One region of the Rummeliibacillus sp. JY-2-4R genome, then DNA from elsewhere that is predicted to be linked to it. Evidence: predicted binding sites of a transcription regulator. Region 1 holds the regulator's gene; the other holds the start of a gene.
The links. Region 1 encodes NrdR, which represses ribonucleotide reductase genes. Its sites were predicted from a motif close to AACACNATATATNGTGTT; they were not measured.

Region 2: a site for NrdR is predicted at 3,565-3,582, ahead of ACWV26_RS12850 (vitamin B12-dependent ribonucleotide reductase). Genes of this name have one in related genera too.

Annotation. Positions count from the first base shown of each region.
Region 1 is NZ_CM132623.1:2,930,987-2,938,638, reverse strand. Features, by position in the region: gene polA (DNA polymerase I) at 1-730, shown strand, start outside; gene mutM (bifunctional DNA-formamidopyrimidine glycosylase/DNA-(apurinic or apyrimidinic site) lyase) at 929-1,801, shown strand; gene coaE (dephospho-CoA kinase) at 1,817-2,410, shown strand; gene ACWV26_RS14365 (glyceraldehyde-3-phosphate dehydrogenase) at 2,546-3,565, shown strand; gene nrdR (transcriptional regulator NrdR) at 3,804-4,274, shown strand; gene ACWV26_RS14355 (DnaD domain protein) at 4,309-6,120, shown strand; gene dnaI (primosomal protein DnaI) at 6,120-7,067, shown strand; T-box leader at 7,139-7,377, shown strand.
Region 2 is NZ_CM132623.1:2,624,281-2,631,932, reverse strand. Features, by position in the region: gene gcvPA (aminomethyl-transferring glycine dehydrogenase subunit GcvPA) at 1-393, shown strand, start outside; gene gcvPB (aminomethyl-transferring glycine dehydrogenase subunit GcvPB) at 386-1,864, shown strand; gene ACWV26_RS12860 (rhodanese-like domain-containing protein) at 2,114-2,494, opposite strand; gene ACWV26_RS12855 (lipoate--protein ligase family protein) at 2,602-3,435, shown strand; gene ACWV26_RS12850 (vitamin B12-dependent ribonucleotide reductase) at 3,606-6,170, shown strand; gene ACWV26_RS12845 (HAD-IA family hydrolase) at 6,252-6,836, shown strand; gene ACWV26_RS12840 (hypothetical protein) at 6,902-7,249, shown strand; gene ACWV26_RS12835 (DUF1385 domain-containing protein) at 7,287-7,652, opposite strand, start outside.

The sequences.
Region 1 (7,652 bases):
TAAAATTCGCCAAGCTTTCATTCCTTCTCATGAAGGTTGGAAAATGTTTGCGGCTGATTACTCTCAAATTGAATTACGTGTTCTAGCACATATGTCTAATGATGAAAATCTAATTAATGCTTTTAAACATGATATGGATATTCATACGAAAACAGCAATGAATGTCTTTCATGTAGAAGAACAAGATGTAACTTCTAATATGAGACGTGCCGCTAAAGCTGTTAACTTCGGTATTGTATATGGCATAAGTGATTATGGACTTTCTCAAAACTTGAATATAACACGAAAGGAAGCGGCTGAATTTATCGAACGCTACTTAAATAGCTTCCCAGGTGTACAAGACTATATGAAGAATAGTGTAGAAGATGCGAAGAAAAAAGGATATGTAACGACGATTTTAAATCGTCGAAGATACCTTCCAGATTTAAATAGTTCTAATTTCAATTTACGCAGTTTTGCAGAACGCACAGCTATGAACACTCCAATTCAAGGAAGTGCAGCAGATATTATCAAGAAAGCGATGATTGACATGGCAAAAGCATTAGATGAACATCAGTTGCAAGCGAAAATGTTGCTACAAGTACATGATGAACTAATTTTTGAGGCACCTGAGGAAGAAATAGCAATTTTAGAAAAATTAGTACCTGAAGTAATGGCGAATGCGTTCCAATTACAAGTACCATTAAAAGCGGATTTCGCTTCAGGAAATACCTGGTACGAAACGAAATAAAGCGAAACTTCTCCGACAAGCATAAGTTGGACAACGGCGTGGCGCATTTTGCCACAAAGTTGTACAGCTTATGCTTGTCGAGGGGCTAGGAGCCGCAGCTAGATTCGTGCAGTTATCTACTACCTATGTTTCTTCTAATTTTCTAAATCCTTGAGGTTGTGTCAAAAGCCAGTTAATGCGGGGTAAAGGAGTGATTGCATGCCAGAATTACCTGAAGTTGAAGGTGTTGTGCGTGCACTAAAACCAGTCGTGACGGGGAAAATTATCCGTCACGTACAGGTTTCAACTACAATTTGTAAATCAATAGATGAAGGCAAAGCTTGTATTATAAAAGAAATGGATCCTTTGGAGTTTTCACATGCACTAGAAAATATGCAAATTAGCGAAATCAAAAGAAGATCCAAGTATATATTATTTTATTTAGAAAAAAACAATGTAGGCTATGTATTAGTCAACCATTTAGGTATGACCGGCGCATGGTTTTATGTGCATTCTTTAGATGAAATTGCAGAAAGAAAGTTTAAAAAGCATATACATATCGTATTGACTTTGGAAGAAGATGAATATCTTGTATATGCAGACATTCGCCGCTTTGGGGAAATGCGCTTTTTACACTCAATAGAAGAATATCCACCACTTCTTGAAATAGCACCTGAACCTTTCTCACAGGAGGCTCTTCCGTATTTCTTGGCAAAGTCTAAATTGCCTAAGTATGCAAATAAACCGGTCAAGGAAGTAATTATGGATGGCCAAGTTATTGCAGGATGTGGCAATATTTATGCAACAGAGTCCTTATTTCGCATGAAAATTCACCCGGCAAGAAAACTTTCAAGAATAAGTGATAAACGAAAAAGAGAATTATTCCATACAATAGTAGCGATTCTTCAAGAGAGTATCGATGCAGGGGGTTCAAGTATTTCAGATTATCGTAATATAAATGGGGAAGCAGGAGGTATGCAAGACCGCTTACAAATGTATGGCAGGAAAGCGTGTCCAATGTGTCATACTAATACAAAACAAATGGTGATATCAGGCAGGAACTCAGTGTACTGCCCTAAATGCCAACATTAAAGGTGTGTGAACAAAATGATAATTGGTTTAACCGGTAGTATCGCAAGCGGAAAAAGTACTGTAGCTAAGATGTTACAAGAATTAGGTATAAAAATCGTGGATGCCGATCTCGTAGCTAGAGTAGTGGTTGAACCAGGAACAGAAACTCTGAACGAAATTGTAAATGTTTTCGGAGAAGAAATTTTATTAGAAAATGGTGGACTTAATCGTTCAAAACTAGGAGAGTTAATTTTTCATGATCCAGGAAAAAGAAAACAGCTAAACGATATAATGCATCCAGCAATCCGTAAAGAAATGCTAAGGCAAAGGGATGAATGGCTTAATAATGGAGAAAAGCATGTCGTCATGGATATTCCCTTATTATTTGAAAGTGGATTACAGCATTTCGTTGAGAAAATTTTAGTGGTATCTGTAAATGAGGATACCCAATTAACAAGATTAATGGAAAGGAATCACTTTACTGAGGAAGAAGCGAAAGCAAGAATCACTTCGCAATTACCAATTTCAGTAAAAGAAAAAGGAGCAGATGCAGTTATTTATAATAATGGAAATCTAGAAAAAACACGTGCTCAACTATTGAAAATACTGGGTTTGTGGGACGTTATATGATTATTGTATATAAAATTCCGAAAATATAAACTATAATTTATAGGCTATATTAGGTTTTACTTTCTATGAAATGTGCTATACTATTCCTAAACCAAAGACAAAAATGTTACGGAGTATACAGGGAGGATTTTATTCATGACTTCAATTGCTATTAACGGACTTGGCCGTATAGGACGTATGGTTTTCCGTCAAGCGATCATGCAAGATGATTTAAACATTGTTGCTATTAATGCGAGCTATCCAACAGAGACGTTAGCACATTTAATAAAGTATGACACAAATCACGGTAAATTTAATGGAGAAGTTATTGCAGAAAAAGACGCAATCGTTGTTAATGGAAAACGTGTTCTAATTGTTAATGATCGTAATCCACAAAACTTGCCATGGAAAGAATTAGGCGTTGATATTGTAATCGAGGCAACTGGTAAGTTTAACGAACGCAGTAAAGCTGCATTACATCTAGAAGCAGGTGCGAAAAAAGTAATTTTAACAGCACCAGGGAAAAACGAAGATGTGACAATTGTGATGGGGGTTAATGATGATAAATTAGACCTTTCTAAACACGATGTTATTTCAAATGCAAGTTGTACTACAAATTGTCTTGCGCCAGTAGCAAAAGTTTTAAATGATGCATTTGGAATTGATAATGGCTTAATGACTACAGTTCACTCATATACAAATGACCAAAAAAATATAGACAATCCACATAAAGATTTACGTCGCGCACGTTCATGTGCACAATCTATTATCCCTACATCTACAGGTGCTGCAAAAGCATTAACACTTGTTTTACCTGAGTTACAAGGAAAATTACATGGTATGGCATTACGTGTTCCAACACCTAATGTTTCTCTAGTAGATTTAGTAGTAGATTTACAAAGAGATGTTACTGTTGATGAGGTAAATGAGGCTTTTAAAAAAGCTGCAAAAGGACCTTTAAAAGGAATTTTAGATTTTAGTATGGAACCACTTGTATCTAGTGATTATAATACTAATCCAGCATCAGCTACAATAGATGGTCTTACAACAATGACAATTGGTGATCGCAAAGTTAAAGTAATTGCTTGGTATGACAATGAATGGGGTTATTCTGCAAGAGTTGTAGATTTAACTAAAAAAGTAGTTGCTGAATTGAAAGAAACAGTAAATGCTTAAAATTTAATTTTAAATCTTTCTATATTTTCATATCCTTCTAGCCTTCTAGGTTAGAAGGATTTTTTTTAAAAATGTCTTAAAAACGGAATTTTTGTACTAGATTAAGTTAAACTTTGACGATCTTTAGTAAAGCTTTTGATTGTATTTTAGGATTTTCTACTCTTTTTTTCGATATCAACCATCATTTTTTGCTATAATAGATAAACTAATATGTTGCGAAATCAGGAGAGAAAAAAATATGAAATGTCCAGCTTGTCAATATAACGGAACGAAAGTCATTGATAGTAGACCTGTGGATGATAATAAAGCAATTCGCAGGCGTCGTGAATGTGAATCTTGTGGTTTTCGTTTTACGACTTTTGAGAAAGTAGAAGAAATGCCACTCATTGTTGTGAAAAAAGACGGTTCACGTGAAGAGTTTAGTCGAGAAAAAGTACTTCGTGGTCTAATTCGTGCCTGTGAAAAGCGTCCTGTTGCACTGAGTGTTTTAGAAGACCTCGTGTTTGATATCGAGCAAGATTTACGAAGAATTGGTAATGCAGAAGTAAAAACAGAAGAAGTAGGAGAAATGGTCATGGACCGACTTTCTAGAATTGATGAAGTTTCCTATGTACGTTTTGCCTCTGTGTATCGTCAATTTAAGGATATCAACGTATTTATCGATGAGCTGAAAGAGTTAATTGAAAAACAATCCAAAGAACGAGAGTAGAATTTAAGCTAATATTTTGGAGGGAGTATAGTTGGTGAATTTATATAAAGAATTGCAGCCTGTTGACCGTCTATCCATTCGCGTACCATTCCCTCTTTCTAGTTATGATAGAAAATTGATTACATTGTTATATCAACCATTAATTGGAGCAGAACCAATAAGTCTCTATTTTTTGTTGTGGGCCGAGGGGGAAAATGTAGAAGATTGTACAATGTCGCATTATCATTTGATGAATGCTTTGAATTTGCCAATCGGTAAAGTTTTTGAGTCACGTATTGCATTAGAAGCAATTGGTTTACTGCGTACTTTTCGTAAAGACCAACAAGAAATGCGATCTTTTATCTATGATGTAATGCCACCACTTGATGCTGCAACTTTCTTTGATGATCCACTATTATCAATGTTCTTATTTAGTAAAATTGGTGAATCCAGCTATCGTAATTTACGTCAACGATTTGTTTCCAAAGGATTGTCAAATTACGGTTATCAGGAAATATCTAGAACATTTACAGATGTTTATCGACCTGTTCATCATAATTTGCCTTCTGATGGAATCCAACTTACTGGATTACAAGAGAAACCAAAAGAATTGCCTTTTAATTACGAGGAATTTGATTTTAGTCTTCTAAGAGTTAGTCTCTCTGAGCAACTAGTTCCATCTTCTGTATTAACTGCGGAAGTAAAGGCAACCATTGCTAAATTAGCTTTTTTATATCATTTAACGCCACTTGATATGCAGAAAATTATTTTACTTGCTCTAGATGATAAAATGGAGCTAAGCGATTTACGTTTAAAAAAGGAAGCTGCAGATTACTATAAACTCACTGTATCTAAAGAACCTCCTGAGATGCAATCTGTTATAAAAAAACAGCAGCAAAAACAAGAAGTTTTTAAGCAAACTGAAGTGGTCGAGGAAGAAATAGATCCAATGGAAGCAGAGTTAATCAGATGGTTTGAATCTTCGTCTCCTATTGATGTATTAAAGGCTGTAGCTAGTGGTAAGGAACCGTTTCCTAACGACCGACAACTTGTCGAGGATTTAGTGATGCAATATGGTATTTCAACTCCGGTTGTAAACGTACTGATTCATTATGTGTTTTTACGAAACAATGGAAAATTAAATCGGAAGTATGTTGAAACAATCGCTTCACATTGGCGTAATACCGGTGTGAAAACAGCAAGAGAAGCGATGAAATTAGCGAGAGAATTTGAAGAGCAAAATGCAAATGATTCAAAACAAAGTGTATCAATAGAAGAAAAAGATTATTCGAAAGAATATAAAATCCTAAAGGCTGGTGCAGGTGCATTTTATCAGTTGCCACAGTTTTTGGACGCTGATTATTCAAATGTTGATAAACTTCAAAAAGAAGTAACGGACATTTTGAATAGTGCAACTCCATCTAACTTATTAATCATGCTTGCAAAAGGAAAGACACCATTTGAACGGGATGTAAAGGTTGTTCGAGAGTTTACATCAAAATACGACATGCCAACACCGGTTATAAATGTCTTAATTCATTACGCGTATTATTTAAGTAATGCAAATTTAAATAGTGCATTCCTACAAGCAATTGCTTCTAACTGGCAAAAGAATAATATCCAATCAGCACAACAAGCATTACTTTTTGCAAAGGATTATCAAGAACAAAAAAAACGCAAAGCATTTATTCCAAAAGGGAAGCAAGTAAATAAGCAAAATGTGCCAGATTGGTATTATGAAAATAAGGCCAAACAACAAAAAAAATCGGAAGAAAAGAAAATACAAACCGATCAAACCGATTATGAAAAGAAACGTAAAGAAATTATGAAAAAATTAGGGATGAATGAAGGAGAGGTGGATTCATAATGGAGCCGATCAACAACGAATTAAAAAAAATGATGGATTCACAATTCCAAACACGTTATGCAGAAATGCAAAAAGAAATATTAGAAGATAAAGGTGTTCAAAAATTCCTTGCCGAAAATGACCAAATTGCTAACCGCGAAATGGTGGAAAGAGGTATGGGGAAGCTTTATGAATACGTTACCCTACAACATGATTGCGGCCAATGTGAATCTGTCGCTACTTGTAAAAATGCTATTAATGGGTTTATACCAAAACTCACCATCATTAGAGGGCAAATTGATGTAGAATATATACCTTGCCAAACAAAGAGAATGGAAGATGCTCGCCGTAAAGCCGCTTCGATGATTTCTAGTATGCATATGCCAAAAGATGTTTTAAAGGCTAAGATTAGTGATTTAGACACTAGCAATGAATCGAAGATGGCCATTCGTAATTTTGCAGAATTATTTATTCAAAATGTACGCAAAACAGGAATTCTTCCGAGAAGTGGTTATTATATTTATGGCAATTTCGGTGTAGGTAAGTCTTACGTACTTGGAGCAATTGCAAACGAATTAGCCAAGATGGAAATTAAAACAGTGATGGTCTATGTACCTGACTTTTTAAGTGAATTAAAGAGTTCCATTCAAGACCAATCCCTTCAAGATAAAGTGGATTTTGTGAAAAGGGCGCCTGTTCTCATGCTAGATGATTTAGGAGCAGAAAATCTATCTGCATGGACAAGAGATGAAATTATCGGTACAATTTTGCAATTCCGTATGAATGAAGGATTACCAATATTTATTACTTCAAACTATAATTACGATCAACTTGAAAGTCATTTCGCTACAACTCAAAAAGGGGAAGTAGATGTCATAAAAGCAGCACGAATAATGGAACGTGTAAAAGCTTTAACTACTGACTTTGAAATGATTGGTGAAAATAGAAGACTGTATCAAGGCGACTAGTTTGAAATAAGACTTAAATGAAACTTGATTTTAAAAATTTTTCATTATATAATTGCAGACATAATCTAATAATAAATGCTTAGAAAAGGACAACAATTTTCTGTACGACTATAAAGAGAGAGAAGCAATTGGTGAAAGCTTCTTAGTACCGGCACAAAATTTACCGCCTTGGAGCAGCGACAGTGAACAATTAGTAATTGTCGACGGTAGCGGCCCGTTAGCCGAACTAGAGCTTCGTCTACACATGTACTTTATTCACATGTATAGAAGGAAGAAGGGTGGAACCACGAGTAATAACCTCGTCCCTTTGCGGACGGGGTTTTTTTGTGCAGAATTTTTATGAGGTGTGCTTGATGCTTCAGTACGTACTTGTATCTTGCTTCGGGCGCTAGCTGCTCGAGTCACTTCGGTCTCTCGGTCGAAAGCTAAAACATGCTTTCGATTCGAGCCCTCCAGCGATTTTCGCAGCTGAACGAGCGCCCTCAGCACTTACTTGTATCCGGCTTCGGGCGCTAGCTGCTCGAGTCACTTCACCTTCTCGGTTGAAAGCGAAAAGACGCTTTCAATTCGAAGGCTCCAGTGCTT
Region 2 (7,652 bases), 310 kb from region 1:
CGTCGTGAAAAAGCTACTTCTAATATTTGCTCTAACCAAGCATTAAATGCATTAGCAGCGTCTGTAGCAATGACAGCACTTGGTAAAAAAGGTGTTCAAGAAATGGCAAAACAAAATATTCTAAAAACGCATTATGCAAAAGAAGCTTTTGTACGTGCTGGATTTGAAGTACCTTTCAATGGCGCTCATTTCAATGAAATTGTTGTTAAAGTAAATGGTTCAGTTGAAGAATTGAATACAGCTTTATTGACAAAAGGTATAATTGGTGGCTTTAATTTAGGTAAAGTAAAACCTGAATTAGAAAACCATGTATTAATTGCTGTTACTGAACAACGTACAAAAGAAGAAATTGATGCACTTGTTCAAGAAATGGGGGCTCTTCAACATGCATAAGGAAAATCAACCGCTTGTATTCGAATTATCTAAAGAGGGTCGCGTAGGTTATAGTTTACCTGAATTAGATGTTCCAGAATTAGAATTATCTACTATTTTACCAACAGCAGCTATTCGTGAGGAAGAGGCTGAATTACCAGAGCTATCTGAATTAGATATCATGCGTCACTATACAGCACTATCACGCCGTAACCATGGTGTGGATTCAGGATTCTATCCACTTGGTTCATGTACAATGAAATACAATCCAAAGATTAATGAATCTGTTGCAAGATTCCCTGGTTTTGCAAATATTCATCCTTTACAAGAAGAAAATTCAGTGCAAGGTGCACTTGAATTAATGTATGATTTACAACAACATTTAATCGAAATTACGGGTATGGATGAAGTAACACTTCAACCAGCTGCTGGTGCTCATGGCGAATGGACTGCACTTATGATGATCCGTGCATTCCATGAGACAAATGGAGACTTTGGACGTACTAAAGTGATTGTGCCTGACTCAGCGCATGGAACAAACCCAGCATCTGCATCTGTAGCAGGATTTGATATCGTCACTGTAAAGTCTGATGAAAATGGTCTTGTAAGTCTTGAAGATTTGCGCAATGTTGTAGGTCCAGATACTGCTGCTTTAATGCTTACAAACCCAAATACACTAGGACTATTTGAAGGAAATATTCTAGAAATAGCAGATATCGTTCACGGTGTTGGTGGTAAAGTTTACTATGATGGCGCGAACCTTAATGCGGTAATGTCAAAAGCGCGTCCTGGAGATATGGGATTTGACTGTGTTCATTTAAACTTACACAAGACATTTACTGGTCCTCATGGCGGCGGTGGTCCTGGTTCTGGTCCTGTTGGTGTTAAAGAGGATTTGATTCCATTTTTACCAAAACCAGTGCTAGTTAAAACAGAACAAGGATATCATTTTGATTATAACCGTCCACAATCTATTGGCCGTGTAAAACCTTACTATGGTAACTTTGGTATAAATGTACGTGCATATACTTATATTCGTTCCATGGGTCCAGATGGCTTAAAAGCTGTTACAGAAAATGCTGTTATTAACGCGAACTATATGATGCGCCGTTTACAACCATATTATGAATTACCTTACAATCGTCATTGTAAACATGAATTTGTATTAAGTGGTAGTCGTCAGAAAAAACTGGGCGTACGTACGCTTGATATCGCAAAAAGACTGCTAGACTTTGGCTATCATCCACCAACAACTTACTTCCCATTAAATGTGGAAGAGGGTTTAATGATTGAGCCAACTGAAACAGAATCTAAAGAAACATTAGATGCTTTCTGCGATGCGATGATTCAAATTGCAAAAGAAGCAGAAGAATCACCAGAGATTGTTCAAGAAGCGCCACACACAACTGTTATCAGTCGTCTAGATGAAACACGCGCTGCACGTCAACCAGTCTTAAAATACGTAAAACCTGCAAATCTTGTTGAAGCATAATTCAATTGATTAATTATTCAGACGAGGATTCTCCAATCCTAATAGGAATGGAGATGAATCGTCTTTTGTTTATGTAAGATTTATATTAAAAATTGTAAATTTATGTTTTAATCTATTTGGAATAAATATATATAGATTTGAGTTTCTTCCTATTATATATATTTAGGAAATGATATGGGAAATAAATAATGTAAAAAGAAAAAAGCCATTTCTTTTTTTGGAAATGACTTTCTTTTTTTGAAGAAAAGATTATTTAACTTTAATTTTACCGTGCCAATTTTTGTAGCCGCCTTCTAATTGATAAACTTCATTATATCCTTTTTTCTTTAAAAACATGGCAGCACGTGCACTACGTGTAGCATTTTGGCAGTAAAGGTACACAGGTTTATCAGGACGAAGCTCATGAAATCTATTACGCAATTGCGTAGTAGGTAAGTTACGAGCACCTAAAATATGGCCACTCTCAAATTCTTTTAATTCACGAACATCGATTAATTGCGCTTTACGATATCCTTGTTTAAATTCTTCTTCATTTAGTGTAGTAACTGCTTTTTTTAAGCGGAAAGCGTTAATTAATGCGTAAATAATGATTACGCCAAGAACGATTAATATTGAATATAACCAACTCAAAATGACTTACCCCTTTCTATCTATAAATATTATTATAAAAGAAGAACTGGCGATAGTCCAATGACTTTGATAAAATAGAAAAGTTGATATAAAAGGGAGACGATAAAATGAAAACAAAGTGGTATTTTATAAATTCTGGACCTTGTAGCCCATCTTACAATATGGCTTTAGACCAAGCATTACTACATTGGCATAGTAAAGGCTTAATTCCTCCGGTTATTCGTTTTTATGAATGGAATCCTGCAACACTATCAATCGGTTATTTTCAACGAGCACAAAAAGATATCGATTTTGAACAATTACATAAATTAAATTTAGGCTTCGTAAGGCGCCCAACAGGTGGTCGTGCAGTTTTACATGAGCATGAACTTACCTATAGCGTCATTGTTTCCGAAGAATACCCAGACATGCCTAAAACGATTACAGAAGCTTATAGAGTAATCAGTGAAGGTTTATTATTAGGTTTCCGTAACCTTGGCTTGGATGCTTATTTTTCCATACCTGATTCCGATGAAAAAAGAGAAATATTGAAAAAACCTAAGAGTGCAGTTTGTTTTGATGCACCAAGTTGGTATGAACTTGTCGTAGAAGGAAAAAAAGTTGCGGGTAGTGCTCAAACAAGACAAGAAGGCGTAATTTTACAACATGGCTCAATATTAATAGATTTAGATGATGAAAAATTGATATCTCTTTTCAAATTTCCATCAGAAGCTTCGAAAGAACGTATGCGCAAACATTTACCACAAAAAGCAATTGCAATTAATCAATTAGCGAGTCGTAAAGTAGATGTTGAAACTTGCACAAAAGCATTCCACAAAGGATTTGAGGATGCACTAGATATTGAATTAGTTCCATATGAATTGACACAAGAACAACAAGATTATGTTGAAAATCTTGCAAAAACTCGTTATGAAAATGACGAATGGAATTTTAGAAAATAATAGGTTTTTAGACTTATTTTTCATAAGTTTTTAAATAAAATGTCGATAAAGGTAGATATGACAAGGATTCTCGCAAAAACTCTCTATTTGCATTTATTATCAATATATAGTATTGTTATTAAATGAATTAGCACTACATATTGTGTTTTAATAAATAGGGAGGCGATGATATGGTACTTGCATCACAGCATAATCATCAAACAATCGACATTGAACAATTAAATAAGGACATACAACAATTCCCCCAAGTCCATCCTATAACAGAAGAAATGCACATTACGCATAAAGGTGTTTCTAAATTAGTGATGATTGACCGTTATTCTTTCAAAGATACTGAAAAGAAGACATTAAAAGCGGGGGATTTTGTTGTTTTAACAGTAAAAGCAGATCCGAAGTTTCCTGCTCGCGGTCTAGGATATATCGTTTCAATTGATGGAGAGAATAAGAAGGCGAAAGTGTTAATAGAAGAGGATTATCGTAGCGCAATAGATGATCCAGAAGAGCAAGTTGCAGGAATTGTTACTCGTTCATTAGATGTCATTGAAAAGCCTCTAGAAGTGTTTTACGAACAAATAGCAAAGCGTAATGCAACTGGTTTAGCATCTGTAGAAAAAACAGAAGAAAAACGAAAAGAATGGTATGAGAAATTCTATCAACAACTTGTAAGTCTTAACTTTATCCCAGCAGGACGAGTTATCTATGGGGCTGGTTCTGGCACTGAAGTAACTTACTTTAACTGTTATGTAATGCCGTTTGTACCTGATTCACGTGAAGGAATTAGTGATCACCGAAAACAAGTAATGGAAATTATGAGCCGCGGTGGTGGGGTTGGTACTAATGGTTCAACATTACGTCCACGCAATACGTTAGCTCGTGGTGTAAATGGTAAATCTTCAGGATCTGTTTCTTGGTTAGATGATATTGCTAAACTGACACATCTTGTTGAACAAGGTGGTTCTCGTCGTGGCGCACAAATGATTATGCTAAGTTGTAATCACCCTGATATTTTTGAATTTATCATTTCGAAAATGCAAAACCCTCGAATTTTAAGATTCTTAATAGAAAATACAAAAGATGATGAAATCAAACGCTTAGCTAAAGAAAAACTAAAATTTAAGCCTTTAACAGAGCAAGAAAAAGCTATGTATCAAGGTATACTAAACTATAAAAATATTCCAGGCTTTGGTGGCTTCAATGAAATGATTTTCAAAGACGCTGAAACAAAACTACGTGATGGCGGTACTTACAGTGTAAACAATCCAGAATTCTTAACTGGTGCGAATATATCCGTTACTTTGACAAATGATTTTATGGAAGCAGTAGAAAATGACAAAGATTATGATTTACGATTCCCATTTGTAGAAGACTATGATGAAAAAGAGATGGAGTCATATAACACAGAATGGCATAAATGTGGTGATGTCCGTGAATGGGAAGCGATGGGACATGCAGTTCGCACATACCGAACGATCAAAGCGCGTGAACTTTGGAATTTGATTAATATCTGTGCAACGTATTCGGCCGAACCAGGTATTTTCTTTATTGACAACGCAAATGATATGACAAATGCTAAAAGTTATGGACAAAAAGTTGTAGCTACAAATCCTTGTGGGGAACAACCTTTAGCGCCTTATTCTGTATGTAATTTAGCAGCAGTGAATCTTGCTCAATTTGCAGATAAAGAGACAAAAACAGTGGATTTTGAAGCATTAAAAGAAACTGTTCGTGTAGGTGTGCGAATGCAAGATAACGTAATTGATGCAACACCATACTTCTTAGAAGAAAACCGTGTGCAAGCATTAGGTGAACGACGCGTCGGCCTAGGTGTAATGGGTTTAGCAGATTTACTAATTTACTGTGAAAAAGAGTACGGCTCAGAAGAAGGTAATATTTTAGTAGATGAAATCTTCAAAGCCATCGCGGTGACTGCATATGAAACATCAACAGAGCTTGCAAAAGAACGCGGAAGTTTCCCGTTCTTAGTGGGGAAAAGCGATGGAGAAACTGCCGAACTTCGTAAACGTTATATCGAAACAGGCTATATGAAGAAAATGCCAGAAGACATCCGTCAAGCAGTACTTGAAAGTGGTATTCGTAATTCCCATCTATTAACAGTAGCTCCTACTGGTTCTACGGGAACAATGGTTGGCGTTTCAACTGGTTTAGAACCATACTTCTCATTTACTTACTATCGCAGTGGTAGACTTGGTAAATTTATCGAAGTGAAAGCAGATATTGTACAAGAATACTTGACAGCACATCCAGATGCCGATGAAAACAACCTACCTGAATGGTTTGTTACGGCAATGGAATTAGCTCCGGAAGCACATGCGGATGTACAATGTATCATTCAACGTTGGATTGATAGCTCTATTTCTAAAACGGTTAATGCTCCTCGTGGATATACTGTTGAACAAGTACAAAAAGTATATGAACGTTTATACAATGGTGGAGCAAAAGGTGGTACTGTTTATGTTGACGGTAGCCGTGATTCACAAGTACTTACACTGAAAGCAGAAGAAAATGTTATGGATGACATCATGACAGAAGAAAAAGTGGTAGAAAAACGCCCAATAGTACTAGTTGATACAATTCAAGATTTACGTTCAACAAATGTGACAATTGGTTCTGAAGTAGGAAACACTTGCCCTGTTTGTCGCCAAGGTACAGTCGAAGAATTAGGTGGCTGCAACACTTGCACAAATTGTGGCGCCCAACTAAAATGTGGACTATAATTCTTTATATTGAATTCAAATTGAAAATCCAAGTATGTATTAAAAGCATACTTGGATTTTCTTACATTGGAGTGAAACAAATTGAATATTTTATGGGATTTTGATGGAACTATATGTAATACATATCCTGCGTATGCGAAACTGCTAGTTGAAACCATTCACCAAAGAGAAAGTTATGAAAACGTGATGAAGCATTTAAAAGTTTCCTTTGGCTATGCATTTGACTATTTTCAATTAACAGATCAAGAAATTTCACAATTTACTAAAGAAAATCTTGCCCTGCAAATGGAACAAATGCCTCCATTTCCGAATATTGAGTTGGTTTTACGTCAAGCAGATTGTAATGTAATCATGACACATAAAGAACGACAAGTAGTAGAAAAAGTTTTAGAATTCTATCATTTAGACCGTTATTTTGCAGAAATTGTAACGACTGAAAATGGATTTGCAAGAAAGCCAAATCCAGCATCCTATCAATATCTACATGATAAATATAATTTAACATTAGCAATCGGTGATAGAGAATTAGATTTAATACCAGCAAAAAAGGTGGGATTTTCAACTTGTATGTTTCAAGGAAATTGTGCTTCTGCTGATTTTACAATACATGATTATATAGAATTCTTTGATGCATGGGAACAGTTTAAGAATCAAGAGAAAGTCTAGATATTGTTTCTTTTTGCATTCTTATTCATGTTAAAATAGAAGGAACTGCAAGGAGGAAGAGTTTCATGTATAGTAAAATTGCCGGTATTGTATTCCCGGCTTTCACCATGCTTACGCTTACTGTATTAGCTATGTTTGGAGCATTTGGTGAAGGTGATGTCAATAAATCTTTCTTTTTATTAGGCTTAACGATTATATTCCCTTTGGCATTTTTAGTTCAAGGTATTTCATGTGCTATTAATCGTATTAATCCACTAATTGCGCTAGGAGTTTCGCTTATTGCATATGCCTTAGTCATTTACACAATGTTAGATCAATCCTATTGGAACTTTGCTATCTATTATTTGATATTTTGGCTTGTTCCGTATTTCATTATTAAAATTGTGAAAATGAGGAAAGAAAATAAGAAATAAAAATGCAAGGCATCAAACTATAGATGCCTTGCATTTTTTATACAACTTGATCGGGTATTTGCGATGGGTCTTTTTCAATTTCTAGTAACTTATTAAACGAAGCAATTGCAACTTCTACTTGTTCGTCATTTGGTTCTTTAGTTGTTAGAAGTTGAAGCCAAAGACCAGGATAACCTAAAAATCGTAAAATAGGAATATTACGACAAGCATTTGTAGCTTGTAACACTTCAAATGCTACCCCGAGTACAACTGGGATGAGCAAAATTCGATCTACTATTCGTAGCCAAAATGGATCGGTGGGTACGAAGAAATAAAGTAACATGCTTACGATTACCGTAAATAAGATAAAACTACTACCACAACGATAGTGTAACCGCGTTTGAGCTTGTACATTTTCAACTGT